DNA from 3 places in the Arthrobacter sp. MDT2-34-1 genome. Region 3 is predicted to be linked to each of the others. Evidence: riboswitches for the same ligand, from Rfam matches in the RefSeq annotation. Region 3 holds a riboswitch; each other region holds the start of a gene.

Region 1 (5,282 bases), on a different contig from region 3:
TACACCAAAACCCGCGGCTATCTGGGCGGCAGCGCGCCGGCGGCGCCGGGCGGCGACGTGCCGATCCACGTGCTGCTGTTGGACGGACGGATGGCCGGCAACTGGAGACACGTCCTCCGGCCCGGCTCCGCCGAGCTGCGGCTCAAGCCGCTGCGGGTCTTAAGCGAGCCGGAGCGGCAGGCCGTGGACGACGCGGTGGAACGGTACGGGGCCTTCCTGCGGCGGCCGGTATCGCTCGAACTGACCTGACGCTCCGCTCCCCCCGATCGGGCGCGGCGGTGGGAATCGGCGCGGAGGGCGCGCACCGACGTCGTACCGAGGCCGCTGTCACGCGGGCCGAAAAGTCAGGCGGGCGCGAAGAACGCCTCGGTGAGGGCCTCGTGCAGCTGGTGGATGTCGGTGAGGAAACCGTCGTGGCCCAGCGGCGTCTCGATGGTGTGGACCTTGACCGCCCCGGGCAGCGCCTCGGCCAGCTGCCGCGACTGTTCCGGGAAGTACAGGCGGTCGGAATCCACCGCGGCGACGAAGAACTGCGTGTCGGTGAGGCCGCCCAGCGACTGCTCCAGCGAGCCCCGGCCCCGGGCAACGTCGTGGCTTATGAGGGCCTCGGTGAGCAGGATGTAGCTGTTGGCGTCGAAGCGCGCGACGAGCTTGTCCGCCTGGTAGTCAAGGTAGCTTTCCACGGCATAGCGGCCACGGGCGGACGGCGTAATGCCGCCGAACGGCTGCTCCTCCGCCTGCGGCTTGCGGCCGAACCTGTACTCCAGCTCCGGCTCCGAGCGGTAGTTGATGTGCGCGATCCGCCGGGCGATACCCAGTCCAGCCTCGGGAGCGGGGCCCCCGTAATAGTCGCCGCCGGAGAAGTACGGGTCCAGCCGGATGGCCGCGACCTGCGCCTGCGCGAAGGCAATCTGTTCGGCGGTGCTCGCGGCGCCGCACGCCAGGACGGCGCACCGGGCCGTGCGCTCCGGGAACGTAGCCGCCCATTCAAGCGCGCGGGCGCCACCCATCGACCCGCCGAGCACCGTGTGCCAGCGCCGGATCCCCAGCGCGTCGGCCAGCCGCGCCTCGGCGCGGACCGAATCGCGGATCGTGACGAACGGGAAGCGTGAACCCCACGGCGTCCCGTCCGGAGCCGGCGACGAGGGACCGGTGGAGCCGTAGCAGCCGCCAATCATGTTGGCGGCCACGACGAAATAGCGCTCCGTGTCGATCGTGGCACCGGGGCCTACCAGGTCGTCCCACCAGCCGTCCTCGTCCGAGTAGCCGCGTGCGACATGCGTGCTGCCGGTCAGGGCATGCTGGATCAGGACGGCATTGGACGCGTCCGCATTCAGGGTGCCCCAGGTCTCAAAGCCGAGGACCACCTCGGGCAGATAGCCGCCGGCTTCCAGCTCCAGCGCACCAACCGGCATCCGGCGCAGGATGCCGTCGGTTGCCTGTTCCACCAGTTCCTGCGGTTGCACTATCGTCACGCTGCGCTCTACCTGCTTGCCTAGTCGTCCGCACCCTTGGCGGCGCGGAAACCGGCCTCCAGGTCGGCGATGATGTCGTTGACGTTCTCGATGCCTACCGACAGCCGGACCAGACCGTCGGTCACCCCGGCTGCGACCCGTTCCGCGGCCGAGAGTTGGGCATGGGTGGTCGACGCCGGGTGGATCACCAGCGAGCGCACATCGCCCAGGTTGGCCACGTGCGAGTGCAGTTCAAGGCCGTCCACAAAGCGCTTTCCGGCCTCGATGCCGCCCTTGATTTCGAACGCGACGATGGCGCCGGTCCCCTTCGGGCCGTACTTGCGGCCGCGCTCATACCAGGGGCTGGAGGGCAGGCCGAGGTACGCGACGGAGGCAACGTCGTCGTGCTCTTCCAGGAATTCGGCCACCCTCTGAGCGTTGGCCACATGCCGCTCCACGCGCAGGCTCAGCGTCTCCAGCCCTTGGGCAATCAGGAAGGCATTGAACGGCGAGATGGCGGACCCCAGGTCGCGCAGCAACTGCACCCGGGCCTTGAGGATGTAGGCCAGGTTGGCGCCCAGAGCGCCGTTGACGCCGAGGTCGCGGGCGAAGACCAGCCCGTTGTAGGTGTCGTCCGGCGTGTTGAACCCCGGGAACCTTTCGGGGTCGGCGGCGAAATCGAACGTGCCGGCGTCGACGATCACGCCGCCGATCGCCGTCCCGTGGCCGCCGAGGTACTTGGTGGCCGAGTGGAGCACGATGTCGGCCCCCCACTCGATCGGGCGGATCAGGTACGGGGTGGACAAGGTGTTGTCAACGATCAGCGGCACGCCGTTTTCGTGGGCGATGGCGCTGACCGACTCCAGGTCCAGCACGTCCTGGCGCGGGTTGGAGACGACCTCGCCAAAGAACGCCTTGGTGTTCGGCTTGACGGCATCGCGCCACTGCTGCAGGTTGTCCGGATCCTCGACGAAGGTGACCTCGATGCCGAACTTGGGCAGCGTGGTGCGCAGCAGGTTGTAGGTGCCGCCGTACAGGCTGGGGCTGGCCACGATGTGGTCGCCGGCCTCGGCCAGGTTGAGGATGGAGAACGTCGACGCGGCCTGGCCCGAAGCAAGCAGCAGGGCGCCGACGCCGCCCTCCAGGTTGGCGATCCGGGTCTCGACCGCTTCCTGGGTGGGGTTGCCGATCCTGGTGTAGATGGGTGCCAGTTCGGACAGGGCGAACCGGTCGGCCGCGCTCTGCGCGCTGGGGAACACGAATGACGTGGTCTGGTAGATCGGCAGTGCGCGGGCGCCCGTGGCGGCGTCCGGCTCCTGCCCTGCGTGGATCTGACGGGTTTCAAAGGACCAATCGGCGTTGGACATGGTGCAACTCCTTCACTGGAAGGGGCCATCCGGGATCCGGCCGTGCCGGCATGTCTGTCCCGGGTGTGACCCGCGCTTGCGCACCGCCTTATGGCGGCTGCCTGGTCTTCACCCGGGGCACCCCACCGCGGTTGGAGGGTTGCCGGCCAGCAAACCGGGGTTTTGCGCTGGCACTCATGACCTGCCTCCAGTCTCCGCAGACAAGCCGGCGGCCGCAACAATATGACACCTTATGACTGGGCACCGGTCTCCGGACCGCCTGTCCGACCGTCCGCTTCGTCACTGTTGCCGGCGCGTGCCGGGGAGGCGGAATTGCTGTCCGGAACGGCGCGTTCCCCACGAGCCGCAAATTGAGTGACTTAGGTCACCCTAAGTCGAGAGCGGGTTCACAAAGTGCCAAGATAATGCCATGCGCTTCGACCATGTTTCTTATGCCGCTGAACCCGACGGTCTGGCTGCCACCTCAGAGCGGATCTCCAAAGCCCTAGGCATCGACGCCGTCAAGGGCGGGGTTCATCCCCGCTTCGGCACCCGCAATATGATCTTCCCCCTCACCGACCACCACTACCTGGAGGTCGTGGAGGTGCTCGACCACCCCGCTTCCGACAAGGCCCCCTTTGGCCAGGCAGTGCGGGCGCGGTCGGAAGCCGGCGGCGGTTGGATGGGCTGGTGCGTGGCGGTCGACGACCTGACCCCGTTCGAAGAACGGCTGGGCCGCCACGCGGTTCCCGGCAACCGCAAGTTCCCGGATGGGCAGGAACTGAGCTGGCAGCAGATCGGGATCAAGGGCCTCATCGCCGACCCGCAGGTGCCCTACATGTTGCGCTGGGATGACGGCACCGAACCGCTGCACCCGTCCAACGCCCGCCCCGCCACGGTCAAGCTGATCGGCCTGACCATCGCCGGCTCTTCCGAGCGGGTGGCGGACTGGCTGGGCACGCCGGTCGACGGCCTGCTGGACGACGTCAAGGTCGCCTGGACGGCACCGAACGGTACGCCGGGCATCCTGTCCGTCCGCTTCGAAACCGCCAACGGGATCGTGGAACTGTAAGTTCTCCCGGCATCGCTCCGTTTCGGGCGTCCGCTCCGCGTTATAGAAGGAGCAGACGCCCGAAACGGAGCTTTTGCGTTCACAAGCCCTCCAGATCGACCTGCAGGGCAGCGTTTTTCCACACAGCTCCTCCCCGCGTGCCCGACCGCCATGAGGCCGCCGAGGCTGTCCCGTATGGACGTGAAACTGATCTATGTGAGGGACCTGGAGAAGTGGGGTCCAGGACGCCGGGATGTCGCCCGACAAGCTGCGGAAGGACAATTGGTCCGCTTGCGGCGCGGCGTGTATGCGGCCGCCGGGGAATACTCGCGGTTGCCATGGTGGGAGCAGCAGCGCCTACACATAGAGGCCGCCGTCGGCACCGGACGCACCGACAGAGTCCTTGTCCAGCGCTCTGCGGCGGCGGTGTGGGGACTTCCGGTAATTGGCCGCTCTCTAGACGTGGACTTGTTGGCTTACAACGGCACGCATGGTCGGTCCCGTGGCGGAATCCGGTGGCATCGCAGGGAACTTTTGGAACCCCTCGTTAGCCGCAACGGCTACCTGATCACTTCCCGGGCACAAACCGTTGTCGATGTGGCGGCGCATAGTCCCTTCGCTGAGGCCGTTCCCGCAATGGACCATGCGCTTCGCGTGGACCGCCACCTCGGCCTTCCCGCCCTGCAGGCCACCCGGATTCTTGATCTGGCCGGTTCTTTGCCACCGGGAAAGTCAAACCGCGTGAAACGGGTTCTCGCCTTCGCCGATCCCGCCTCGCAGTCGCCAGGCGAATCGTACTCCCGGGCTCTGATGTACCTGAACCACTTCCCGGAGCCGTTACTGCAGTACCCTGTCTTCGATTCGCAGGGAGTTCGTGTCGGCATCGTCGACTTCTACTGGGAACAATTTCGTCTCGCCGGCGAATTCGATGGTGCAGGAAAATACTCCCGAAACGAGTACCTTCGGAGCCGTAGTCCCGCCGACGTAGTGGAGGCGGAAAAGAGGCGGGAGGACCGCATTCGGGCGACGGGGGCGGGCATGGTTCGCTGGATGTGGGACGCGCTCCAGCCCACAGGTACCGACACACCACTGGGCATCGTCCGGTCCCTTTCCATGGCGGGCCTTCCCCAGGATAGGTGGAACAACTCGTGGACGGGCATGTAGCGGTCAATTCTCCCCGGCACCACTCCTGACTTGGGGGCGAGCCGTTGCGAAGGTTTCGGCTGCGGCTCTGGAGACAGCCGGAGCACGTGTACCAGGCTCCAATAGATGGCCGGCAACTCTTTTGTGCCCGCTACGTGCCGATGCCGATGGCCGGCAACTCTTTGTGCCCGCTACGTGCCGATGCCGATGGCCGGCCCCAGCAGCGTGTAGCCGACGAAGCCGGCAATATCCAGCAGCGCGTGCGCCACCACCAGCGGCATCACCCGC
Region 2 (5,282 bases), on a different contig from region 3:
GCATGGCCGGCACCACCACCCTGCGCCGCATCATCCTGCCGCAGGCCGCGCGGGTGTCGGTGCCGCCGCTGTCCAATACGTTCATCTCGCTGGTCAAGGACACCTCCCTCGCTTCCCTGATCCTGGTCACCGAGGCGTTCCGGGCCGCCCAGGAAATCGCGGCGTTCAGCCAGGAGTTCATGCTGCTCTACATTGAGGCCGCGGCGGTCTACTGGGTGTTCTGCCTGGTGCTCTCCGCCGGGCAGTCCCGACTGGAGAAGAGGCTGGACCGCTATGTCGCCCACTGACGTCCCCTCCGCCGCCGCTTCGCAGCCCGGCTCCGCCGCAGGGCCGGTGCTCTCCGTAGAGGGGCTGCGCAAGTCCTTCGGCAGCAACCAGGTGCTCAAGTCCATCGACCTCTCCGTCCAGACGGGCGGGGTACTGGCCCTGATCGGACCCTCCGGGTCGGGCAAAACCACCGTGCTGCGCTGCCTGAACGGCTTGGAAATCCCCGACGGCGGGCGGGTCGCCTTTTCGGGCGGGCCGGCCGTGGATTTCGGTTCGCCGGTGAACCGAAAACAGATCGCCGCCCTGCGCGACCGAAGCGCCATGGTGTTCCAGCACTACAACCTGTTCCCGCACATGACCGTGCTGCAGAACATCATCGAGGGCCCGGTCCAGGTGCAGAAGCGGTCCAAGGCCGAAGCGGTGCGCGAGGCCAGGTCGCTGCTGGACCGTGTCGGGCTCTCCGGCAAGGAAGACCAGTACCCGCATCAGCTCTCCGGCGGACAGCAGCAGCGGGTCGGCATTGTCCGGGCGCTGGCGCTCAAACCTTCGCTGCTGCTGTTCGACGAGCCCACGTCCGCACTGGATCCTGAACTGGTGGGCGACGTGCTGCACGTGATCAAGGAACTGGCTGACGAGGGCTGGACCATGGCCCTGGTCACCCACGAGCTGGCCTTCGCCCGTGAAGTGGCCAGCGAAGTGGTGTTCATGGACGGCGGCGTGGTGGTGGAACGCGGACACCCCGAACAGGTGCTGCGCGAACCGCGGGAGGAGCGCACCCGGCAGTTCGTCCACCGGCTGCTCAACCCGTTCTAGGACCGGGTTCACTTCCGGCTGCCCCCACCCTCCCCCCGACGGCTCCCTGCATCCGCGGGGGGGGTCCCGCCTGCACCGGTCCACAGCACCACGCCGCCACGCCGGGTGTGGCGCACGCCACGCCGGTGCGAAATTCATCTGATGTCATCTGGGATGGCAGAATGTAAAGTTCCATGCACCGTTCCGCATGGCAGGCTCGTTCCGGCCGGAAGCTTCCATCCCGCGTTTCTCCTGCGCGGAAACCTCCGGCCACGAAAGGCAGAACCATGGCCACTTCCCTGGCTACCAAGTCGTTGACCGCACAGACGGCTTCCGAAGCGCACGATCTCCTGAATGCTGCGGTCGAAGAGTTGCAAAAGCTCGCCGCCATCGACGGCGATTGCGGCATCTTGGTCACTCGCACCGGCCCCGGGCAGTTTACGGTGGAGCTGAGCGACGACGTGCCCTACGGCATCACCCAGGAATCGCATCTGTACTAAGCGGTTGGCGGGCCGGTCCCGGTTATATGACGCCGCCCGGTTGCCCGGAATGAAGCGCCGGCCCGCCCCGGTGGGATAATTTCGCCCATGGCTCCAGCGATTGCGTACCAAGGTGAACCCGGCTCGAACTCCCACATGGCTTGCCTGGAAGTGCGCCCCGGTTGGGAAGCGGTGCCGTGTGCCAGCTTCGAGGATGCGTTCGCTGCCGTCACCGGCGGCGAGGCGGAACTGGCCATGATCCCCATCGACAACTCGATCGCCGGGCGGGTGGCGGACATCCACGCCCTGCTGCCGAAGACCACCCTGCAGATCGTGGAGGAATTCTTCCTGCCCATCCGTTTCAGCCTGCTGGGCGTACGCGGGGCCACCGTGGAGCAGGCCCGGGAGGTGCACAGCCACATCCATGCTTTGGGCCAGTGCCGCAAGCTGATCCGCAGGCTCGGGCTCACTCCGGTCATCGCCGGCGACACCGCCGGTTCGGCCCGGGAGGTGGCCGAATGGAAGGACCCGACCAAGGTCTCCCTGGCGCCGCCGATGGCCGCCGAACTCTACGGCCTGGAGGTTTTCGCGGAAAAGGTCGAAGACGATCCGACGAACACCACACGGTTCGTGGTGCTGGCCGACCGCCGGCCGGTCCCGTCCCGCGAGGAACTTCCCGGTCCGGCCGTGACCAGCTTCGTGTTCCGCGTGCGGAACGTGCCGTCCGCGCTGTACAAGGCGCTGGGCGGTTTCGCCACCAACGGCATCAACATGACCCGGTTGGAGAGCTACATGGTGGGCGGCGAGTTTGCCGCCACCATGTTCATGGTGGACGTCGAAGGCCACCCGGACGATCCGGCCATGGTCCACGCCTTCGAGGAACTGGACTTCTTCACCACCGAAATCCGCATCCTGGGCGTCTACCCGGCGCATCCGTTCCGGCAGCAGACCGTGCGCCCGGGCGCCGCCGCGCAGTAGCCGTGGCGCCAGCAGTCGGACAGTAGCCTTCGGGGCAGCAGCCGTCGCACGGCCGCCCGTCGGGCAGCAGCCACCTCGCGTGGCCCGGGAGTAAAACGCTGCATTTGACGAACTGTTACCGGCGTTTGACCCAGGCCCTTCCCCGCTCTTAGCGTGGAGACGAATCAAGAGCGCCAACTTCACAGCCCTGGCTGGTTGGCCGGCAACCCTCTACCGTAGCGGGGTGCTCCAGGTGATGATTCGGCCCGCCGGGGATGTCGGCAGGCAAGTACGCGTATCCACCCGCAGCAGCTCGGCCGCAGCGGATGCGCCCAAGCCCCAAGGACGCCATGTCGCTACACCATGACCTGACCCCCCACACGTTGCGCTCCGCCTTCGGCCGGTTCCCCTCGGGCATCGCGGCGCTGTGCGCGACCGTCGACGGCGAGCCGCAGGGCATCGTCGCCTCCTCGTTCACCGTGGGCGTCTCCCTCGAGCCGCCGCTGGTGATGTTCGCCGTGCAAAACACCTCACGGACCTGGCCGCTGGTCCGGCGGGCCAACCGGATCGGCGTCTCGGTGCTCGGCACCGGGCACGACGGCGTCTGCCGCCAGATCGCGTCCAGGACCGGTGACCGCTTTGCCGGCCTGAGCCTGCACGGCACCGACGACGGCGCGCTTTTCCTCAACGACGCGGCGCTCTGGCTGGACTGCTCGGTGCACCAGGAAGTCCCGGCCGGGGACCACCACGTCGTGCTGCTGCAGGTGCACGGACTGTCCACGCACGACGGCACCCACGAGCCCCTGGTCTTCCACGATTCCGCGTTCCGCCGGTTGGAACAGCCGGCCTTCGTCTAGGACGCATGGTCCCGGCCCCGCCCGCAGCTGCGGGGCCGGGCGCGGGCAGCTAAGGCAGCGGCCTGCCTCGGGCCGCCACCCACAGGGAGTACCACTCCTCGCGGGTCATCGATGCTCCAACCGCTTCCGCCTCGGCACAGGCCCGGATCCGGTCCGGGCTGCTGGTACCGACGACCGGCCGGATGCCTGCCGGATGCCGCAGCAGCCAGCCCAGCACCACGGCCTCGGGCGGGCACCCCTTGTCCCGGGCAAGTTCCGTGACCAGGGCTGCCGCTGCTTGATCCGCCGGGGGAGAGGCATCCGCGGGCGCGGAAGCATCCGGTGTCGCGGCCTCCGCTGCCGCACGCCCGCTGTACCGGCCCTGGGCCAGCGCTCCCCAGGCCTGCAGCTCCACCCCGTGGGCGGCGCAGTATTCCAAGGTGCCGTGCGGGAAGCTGATCCCCGGTCCCTCCGGGTGGTTCACCAGCACCCCTGACTCCAGCCAGTCGCGTCGGTACAGGCTCATTTCCAGCTGGTTCACCGCCAGCGGTTCATCCAGCGCCGACTGCAGCCAGCGCATCTGTTCGCCGGACATGTTCGAGACACCAAGGCGGCGGACCTTCCCGGCCATCCGAAGCTCGTTGAACGCCGCGGCGATCTCTTCGGCCGGCGTCAGCGGATCGGGCCGGTGGATCAGCAGCGTATCCAGGTGATCGGTGTGCAGCCGGCGCAGGCTCTCGTCGGTGCGGGTCAGGATGGCTTTCCGCGAGGAGTCGTAGTGCCCGACCATGCCGGGGGCCGGCAGCCGGATGCCGCATTTGCCCTGCAGCCGGATCGAGTCGCGCAGCTCGGGACTTCCGGCCAACACCCGCCCGAACGCGGCCTCGGCCTTGCCGTGGGCGTAGATGTCGGCGTGGTCGAACGTCGTGATCCCGGCCTCCAGCGCCGCCGCCACGGCCGCGTGCGCGGCCGCCACATCGGCCGCTTCCAGCGGCCCGCTCCCCCAGCCACCACCCAACCCCATGCAGCCGAATATGAGGCGCGAGCCGGCGTCGTTCATTGAAAGTTCCCCCTTCGCTGGACAGGTTTCCAGCGTACGACGGCGGTGCCCGGGGAGGCGTCGGCGCCGGCCGGGTGATGCAGACACCGAAGAACACTCCTCGTAGCGGGGCGCCGATTCAACTCGGGCGGCATCAGCCGGTGTGGCGACGGAGGAACGCCACGCTGCGCTCCAGCACCTGCCACGCCGCTTCCAACTCCAGGTTGAACTGGAACTGGTGCCCTAGGCCGGCCTCCGTGTGGGGGAAGAACTCCTCCACGGCCGCGCCCTTGATCCGCAGCGCTTCGACCAGCCCGAGCGAGTGCGGCAGCAACGGGTCCGTGTTGCCCGCTGACACGAAAGCCGGCGGGTAATCGGCGCCCACGTGCTTGGCCACGGAGGCCAGCGCGACGTACGGACGCTCCAGATAGTCTTTGGCCCCGGTGTAGGACCACAGCACCGTGCGCAGGTAATTCTGGTTCCCGGCCTGGTCCGCCCCGGCGAGCGAGAGGTCGTACGCCCCGCAGTGCAGCAGCACCGCGCGCAGCCGCTCCGGCTTCATGGGCGAGGCAATGCCGAGCCTTTTGGCATAGTCGGGATCGGCGATGACGAGCGCCAGTTGCGCGGCAATTTGCGCGCCCGCCGAGTCCCCGGCCAGCACGATCCGCTCGGTATCGATGTGAAGCCGCTCGGCATTGTGTTCCAGGTAGCGCAGCGCGGCGGCCGTCTGGCGCACCGGCGCGGGGTAGCGGCGCACGTGGGCCAGCGAATAGTCCACCCCCACGGCGGTGAAGCCGTAGGAGGCGAGGATTCGAAGGTAATTGGCGACGTCGTTCTTGGTGCCGGAGATCCAGGCCCCGCCGTGGATCCAGACAATTGTCGGAAGACGCAGCGAATCCTCGGCCGCCTTGT
Region 3 (5,282 bases):
CCAAAGCCCGTTCCTCCTCCACGGGCCGGTTCAGCAGGCCCAGCGATTCACGCAACTCCACGTGCTTGCCCGCCAGGTAGCCGGCGGTAGGCGGCAGGTCGTGCGTGGTGACGCTGGTCAGGCAGGAACGGCGGTAGCGCTCGGGTGCGCGGGGGCTGCCGTCCTCGTACTCAAACCACAGGATGGAGGTCCCCAGGATGCCGCGCTCGGCCAGGTAGTCCTGCACGCCCGGCTCGAACACCCCGAGGTCCTCACCAATGACGACGACGCCGGCCCGTTCCGCTTCCAGGGCGAGGATGCCGATCAAGGCCTCGTGATCGTAGTACACGTAGGCGCCTTCGCCGGGAGGGCTGCCGGCGGGAATCCACCACAGCCGGAACAGCCCGAGGATATGGTCCACCCGGATGCCGCCGGCGTGCCGCAGGACGGTCCGCAGCATGTCCCGGTAGGCAACATAGCCGGATTCGGCCAGGCGGTGCGGATGCCACGGGGGCTGTGACCAGTCCTGGCCCTGTTGGTTGAACATGTCCGGCGGCGCGCCCACGGAGATGCCGGGGGTCAGCACATCCTGCAACGTCCAGGCGTCGGCGCCGGTGGGATGGACGCCGACGGCGAGATCGTGCACTATCCCGATGTTCATTCCCGCATCGAGGGCGCTGGCCTGCGCCGCCTCGAGCTGCTCGTCGCACAGCCACTGCAGCCATTGATGGAACTCGATGCGGTCCTTCAGCTCGCTGCGCTGCGCTTCGATGAACACGGCATCCGACCACTCCGGTGCCCCGGCCGGAACAGTTTCGGCCATGGCACACCACAGGGCAAAGCGCTCCAGCCCCTCGCCTTCCTGCGCGCGGAAGGCCTCGAACCGCTGCTGGCGTTCCGCGGACCGGGGCACAGCGAAGACCGTTTCCAGCGCCTGCAGCTTGGCCGCAAAAACCAGGTCGCGGTCCAGGATGCCGGCGTCCAGGTTCGCGTCGTGGAAGTTGTTGGCCAGCGGGATGCCGCGGGCTTCGGGCACGTCCTCGACCCGCAGGTACAGCGGATTGACGAACCGGCGCGTGGAGGGCAGGTAGGGCGAGGGCTCCACCGGCGGTTTCGGCTGGGCCGCGTGCAGCGGGTTGATCAGGACGAAGCCCGCGCCCTTCGCGGCGGCCGTCTCGGCGAGGCTGGCCAAGTCATGCAGGTCACCGATGCCCCACGAGGACCGCGAGCGCACGGAGTACAGCTGTGCCATCAACCCCCACGTCCGGGGCAGGCGGTCCGCGGTGGTCAGGCGCCGCGGGGTGACCACGAGGGCGCACCGCGCCTCGCTGTCGGTTGGCTCCGGGGCCGCGCCGGTTCCGGGCTCCATCGATTCCGACCGGTCCGGGGCCGCGCCGGTCCCGGCCTGCATCACCTCCGGCATTTCCGGGGCCGCGCCGGTCCCGGCCTCCATCGGCTCGGACCGCTCCACGACCTCCAGCGTGTGCCAGCCCAGCGGGATGTCCGCCGGCACCACCGCCGTGAAACGAACAGGCGGGGCACCTTCCGCATCCTCCGACCCGCCGGCCAGCACCTCGACGTCGCGCCGGGAGCCGTCCTCCAGCAGGATCCGGACCCGCGGACGGACGCCGCGCCGCGCATTGACCGGAACCTCGGTGGCAGTGCCTTGGCGGACGACGACGGCGGGCGGCAGCGTGCGCTGCACCGGTGCCAGTTCAGCGGCCCGGAGGGAAGCCGTCACGTCGTCGTCGGTGGCACAGGGGACGCCCAGCGCGGTGAGGACGGAAACCAGCGTTGCCTCACTGACTGTTTTCTCGTCGCCATCCCAGCCGCGGAAGGTAATGCCAACGCCATGTTTTCCCGCGAGGCGCTGCAGCGCCGAAAGTTCAGCCATAGACCCAATCTACGGTGAACTGTCCGGACCCGGGAACGTTCGTCACGCCGGTACGGCGAAGGTCGTGGCTCCGACGCGCGGCGAGCACCGCCGTCGTGCCGGGCATTCGCAGGCCGGACAAACAGCGAGGCGTCGTCCGCAATTCCGAACGTCCAAAGCGTTCGCGAGGCCGGGCGGCGAAGGCGAGCACCGCCGTCGTACCGGGCCGCCGCAAGCCCGGGCAACCGCACGGCGTGCCGCCTCAGGGCCCGGGCGCCCACAGCCCGGACGCAACGCGGCTCAACATTTTTTGGTGCCGCGGCCGTTGGTTGCGAGAATGGACGAGACCATCCCGAGCGGTTGAGAGATCTGGCTCTTTGACACCGCAGCAACCATCCGGACGCCACCGGAAAGGTGCTACCGCCAGAAGCGATGGAGAGAGCGCAAGCAATCTTTGATCCGGACGGTGCCTGCACGGTGCCGCCAGGACCGTCATTCCGGGAACCCAAGTTTTGAAGGAGCAACCGCCTGATGGCTGAACGCACATTCGGTTTCCGCACCCGTGCCCTGCACGCCGGCGGCACGCCCGACGCCGAGCACGGTGCCCGGGCCGTACCGATCTACCAGAGCACGTCGTTCGTGTTCAAAGACACCGACGACGCCGCGAACCTCTTCGCGCTGCAGAAGTACGGCAACATCTACTCCCGCATCGGCAACCCCACGGTCGCCGCGTTCGAGGAGCGCATCGCCTCGCTCGAGGGCGGCATCGGCGCGGTGGCCACATCCTCGGGCATGGCCGCCGAGTTCATCACCTTCGCGGCCCTGGCCGGGGCGGGCGACCACATCGTGGCCTCGTCCAAGCTCTACGGCGGCACCATCACCCAGCTGGACGTGACGCTGCGCCGGTTCGGCGTGGAGACCACGTTCGTCGACTCCAACGACCCGGCCGACTTCGCCGCGGCCATCGGGGAGAACACCAAGGCCGTCTACACCGAGATCGTGGCCAACCCGTCCGGCGACATCGCGGACCTCGCCGGTTTGGCCGCGGTGGCGCACGACGCCGGGCTCCCCCTGGTCGTGGACGCCACCCTGAGCACGCCCTACCTGATCCGCCCGATCGAGCACGGCGCGGACATCGTGATCCACTCCGCCACCAAGTTCCTGGGCGGCCACGGCACCACCCTGGGCGGCGTCGTCGTCGAATCCGGCCGTTTCAACTGGGGCAACGGCAAGTTTCCGCAGATGACCGAGCCGGTGCCCAGCTACGGCAACGTGTCCTGGTGGGGCAACTTCGGCGAGTACGGCTTCCTCACCAAGCTCCGGTCCGAGCAGCTGCGCGACATCGGCCCGTCGCTGTCGGCACAGTCCGCGTTCCAGCTGCTGCAGGGCGTGGAAACGCTGGCGCAGCGGATGGACGAGCACCTGGCCAACGCCCGCACCGTGGCCGAGTGGCTGGAAGCCGACGAGCGCGTCTCTTGGGTCAGCTACGCCGGCCTGCCCGCCCACCCGCATTACGAGCGGGGCCGGAAGTACCTGCCCAAGGGCGTGGGCTCCGTGTTCAGCTTCGGCGTCAAGGGCGGCCGCACCGCGGGCCAGAAGTTCATCGAATCGCTGCAGCTGGCCAGCCACCTGGCCAACATCGGCGACGCCCGCACCCTGGTGCTGCACCCGGGATCGACCACCCACCAGCAGCTCACCGCCGACCAGCTGGTGGCTGCCGGCGTGCCCGAGGACCTGATCCGCATCTCCGTGGGTCTGGAAGACGTGGACGACATTCTCTGGGATTTGGACCAGGCGCTGGCCGCCTCGCAGCAGGCCGGCGCCGAGCACGGCCCCAGCCGCGACCATGAGGACGCCGCGTTCGACAGCTCCGAGTTCGCCTCGCCCAGCTATGCCGGCGAGTCCTGCACGATCCCGGCGGAGCGCTCCCCCCGGACAGAGCCCGGAACGCGCGTAGTCGAGTCCGTCGAAGAACTGATCGAAGCCGAAGAAGGAGCCGCCAAGTGACCGCGACACCGGAACGCACCTGGATCGGCCCGTCCGCCGCGGAGCGTCTGAACATCCTGCGCAACACCAAATCCATCGCCATTGTCGGCGCCTCGGACAAGCCGAGCCGGGCCAGCTACTTCGTGGCCACGTACCTGCTGTCCAGCTCGCCGTACAAGGTGTATTTCGTGAACCCGGTGGCGAAGGAGATCCTGGGTCAGCCGGTGTACAAGTCGCTGGCGGACCTGCCCGAGGTGCCGGACCTGGTGGATGTCTTCCGCAGGCACGACGACCTGCCCACCGTTTTGGAGGAAACCCTGGCCGTCGGCGCCAAGACGCTCTGGCTGCAACTGGGCTCCTGGCACGAGGAGGTCGCGGCCCAGGCCGAGGCCGCCGGCTTGAACGTGGTGATGGACCGCTGCGTGAAGATCGAGCACGCACGCTTCCACGGCGGCCTGCACCTGGCCGGCTTCGACACCGGAGTGATCTCCTCCAAGCGGCAGCTGACCGCCTAGGCGGGCGCGAGGCCGCTTCCCCGACCGGCAGAGCCCCACTGTACTAACGACGGCGGAGGGCCGGCCTGCGCGAGGCCGCGCCCGCCCCGAAAAGCCCGCCCCTTGTCCCCCGGCCTTCCACGTGGAGGCCCGGGGACAAGGGGCGGGTTTTTTCCTGCCCGGAAGTAGACGGAAAGAGCCTTCAAGGATTTCCCCAAGGTCCTCGTCGGATGCTGTGGCCAGCCACACATCACTCGACTAGGGGGAGTCACCGTGTTTACTGCACCAACCGATTTACAACCGAGGAGGGGCACCGAACGTGCCCACAAGGGGAGGCCATCCTTCCCCCGGAAAGTCACGGCCGGGCTCGCCGCGCTGGTGCTGGGCGCGGGCGTGCTGCCCTCCGCCCTCGCCCCCGCGGCGTTGGCAGCGCCGGTAGGCCAAGGCCTGACCCTCAATGCCGGGGACATGCGGTTCATCCTGAAGCAAATTAAGATCGCGGAAAACCACGCCACCAAGGAAGACGCCGAGGGCAAACCCGTGCCGGGCCAGCCGCTCCTCGGCCCCGGCCCCAACCAGATAGCCAATCCGCTGCTGCCCTACGGGCTGCGCACGGTGGACGGGTCCGACAACAACCTGATGCCCAACCAAGGGCACTTCGGCGCCGCCAGCCTGCCCTTCCCGCGGCTGGCAGAACCGGAATGGCGGACCACCGCCGGCGGGCAGTCGTATAAGTCGGTCAATGTTCCGATGATCCGGGACGCGGACCCGCGCTTCGTCAGCAACGTCATCGTGGACCAGACCTCCACCAATCCGGCCGCGATCGCCGCGGCGGGCAAGGCGCACCGGACGGTGAACGACGGCCCCACGGCCGTCCCCTGCGACGACGAGGGGCTGCCCCTGAACTGTGTTCCCGACGGCGAGACACTCGACATCCCGAATGTCACCAC

The links. Region 3 has a riboswitch for S-adenosylmethionine ahead of AC5RVV_RS14145 (O-acetylhomoserine aminocarboxypropyltransferase/cysteine synthase family protein). Riboswitches for the same ligand answer to the same signal wherever they lie in the genome.
Region 1: another riboswitch for S-adenosylmethionine. It lies ahead of AC5RVV_RS16565 (bifunctional o-acetylhomoserine/o-acetylserine sulfhydrylase); the one in region 3 lies ahead of AC5RVV_RS14145 (O-acetylhomoserine aminocarboxypropyltransferase/cysteine synthase family protein).
Region 2: another riboswitch for S-adenosylmethionine. It lies ahead of AC5RVV_RS08075 (flavin reductase family protein); the one in region 3 lies ahead of AC5RVV_RS14145 (O-acetylhomoserine aminocarboxypropyltransferase/cysteine synthase family protein).

The regions. Positions count from the first base shown of each region.
Region 1 is NZ_JBNHGO010000004.1:143,079-148,360, forward strand. Features, by position in the region: gene AC5RVV_RS16555 (winged helix DNA-binding domain-containing protein) at 1-249, shown strand, start outside; gene metX (homoserine O-acetyltransferase MetX) at 345-1,415, opposite strand; gene AC5RVV_RS16565 (bifunctional o-acetylhomoserine/o-acetylserine sulfhydrylase) at 1,496-2,821, opposite strand; SAM riboswitch class IV at 2,889-3,003, opposite strand; gene AC5RVV_RS16570 (VOC family protein) at 3,231-3,872, shown strand; gene AC5RVV_RS16575 (hypothetical protein) at 4,047-5,015, shown strand; gene AC5RVV_RS16580 (CPBP family intramembrane glutamic endopeptidase) at 5,186-5,282, opposite strand, start outside.
Region 2 is NZ_JBNHGO010000001.1:1,732,296-1,737,577, forward strand. Features, by position in the region: gene AC5RVV_RS08055 (amino acid ABC transporter permease) at 1-287, shown strand, start outside; gene AC5RVV_RS08060 (amino acid ABC transporter ATP-binding protein) at 274-1,080, shown strand; gene AC5RVV_RS08065 (hypothetical protein) at 1,347-1,559, shown strand; gene AC5RVV_RS08070 (prephenate dehydratase) at 1,647-2,516, shown strand; SAM riboswitch class IV at 2,679-2,793, shown strand; gene AC5RVV_RS08075 (flavin reductase family protein) at 2,846-3,352, shown strand; gene AC5RVV_RS08080 (aldo/keto reductase) at 3,402-4,391, opposite strand; gene AC5RVV_RS08085 (alpha/beta hydrolase) at 4,525-5,282, opposite strand, start outside.
Region 3 is NZ_JBNHGO010000003.1:157,583-162,864, reverse strand. Features, by position in the region: gene malQ (4-alpha-glucanotransferase) at 1-1,873, opposite strand, end outside; SAM riboswitch class I at 2,197-2,291, shown strand; gene AC5RVV_RS14145 (O-acetylhomoserine aminocarboxypropyltransferase/cysteine synthase family protein) at 2,384-3,859, shown strand; gene AC5RVV_RS14140 (CoA-binding protein) at 3,856-4,353, shown strand; gene AC5RVV_RS14135 (Ig-like domain-containing protein) at 4,606-5,282, shown strand, end outside.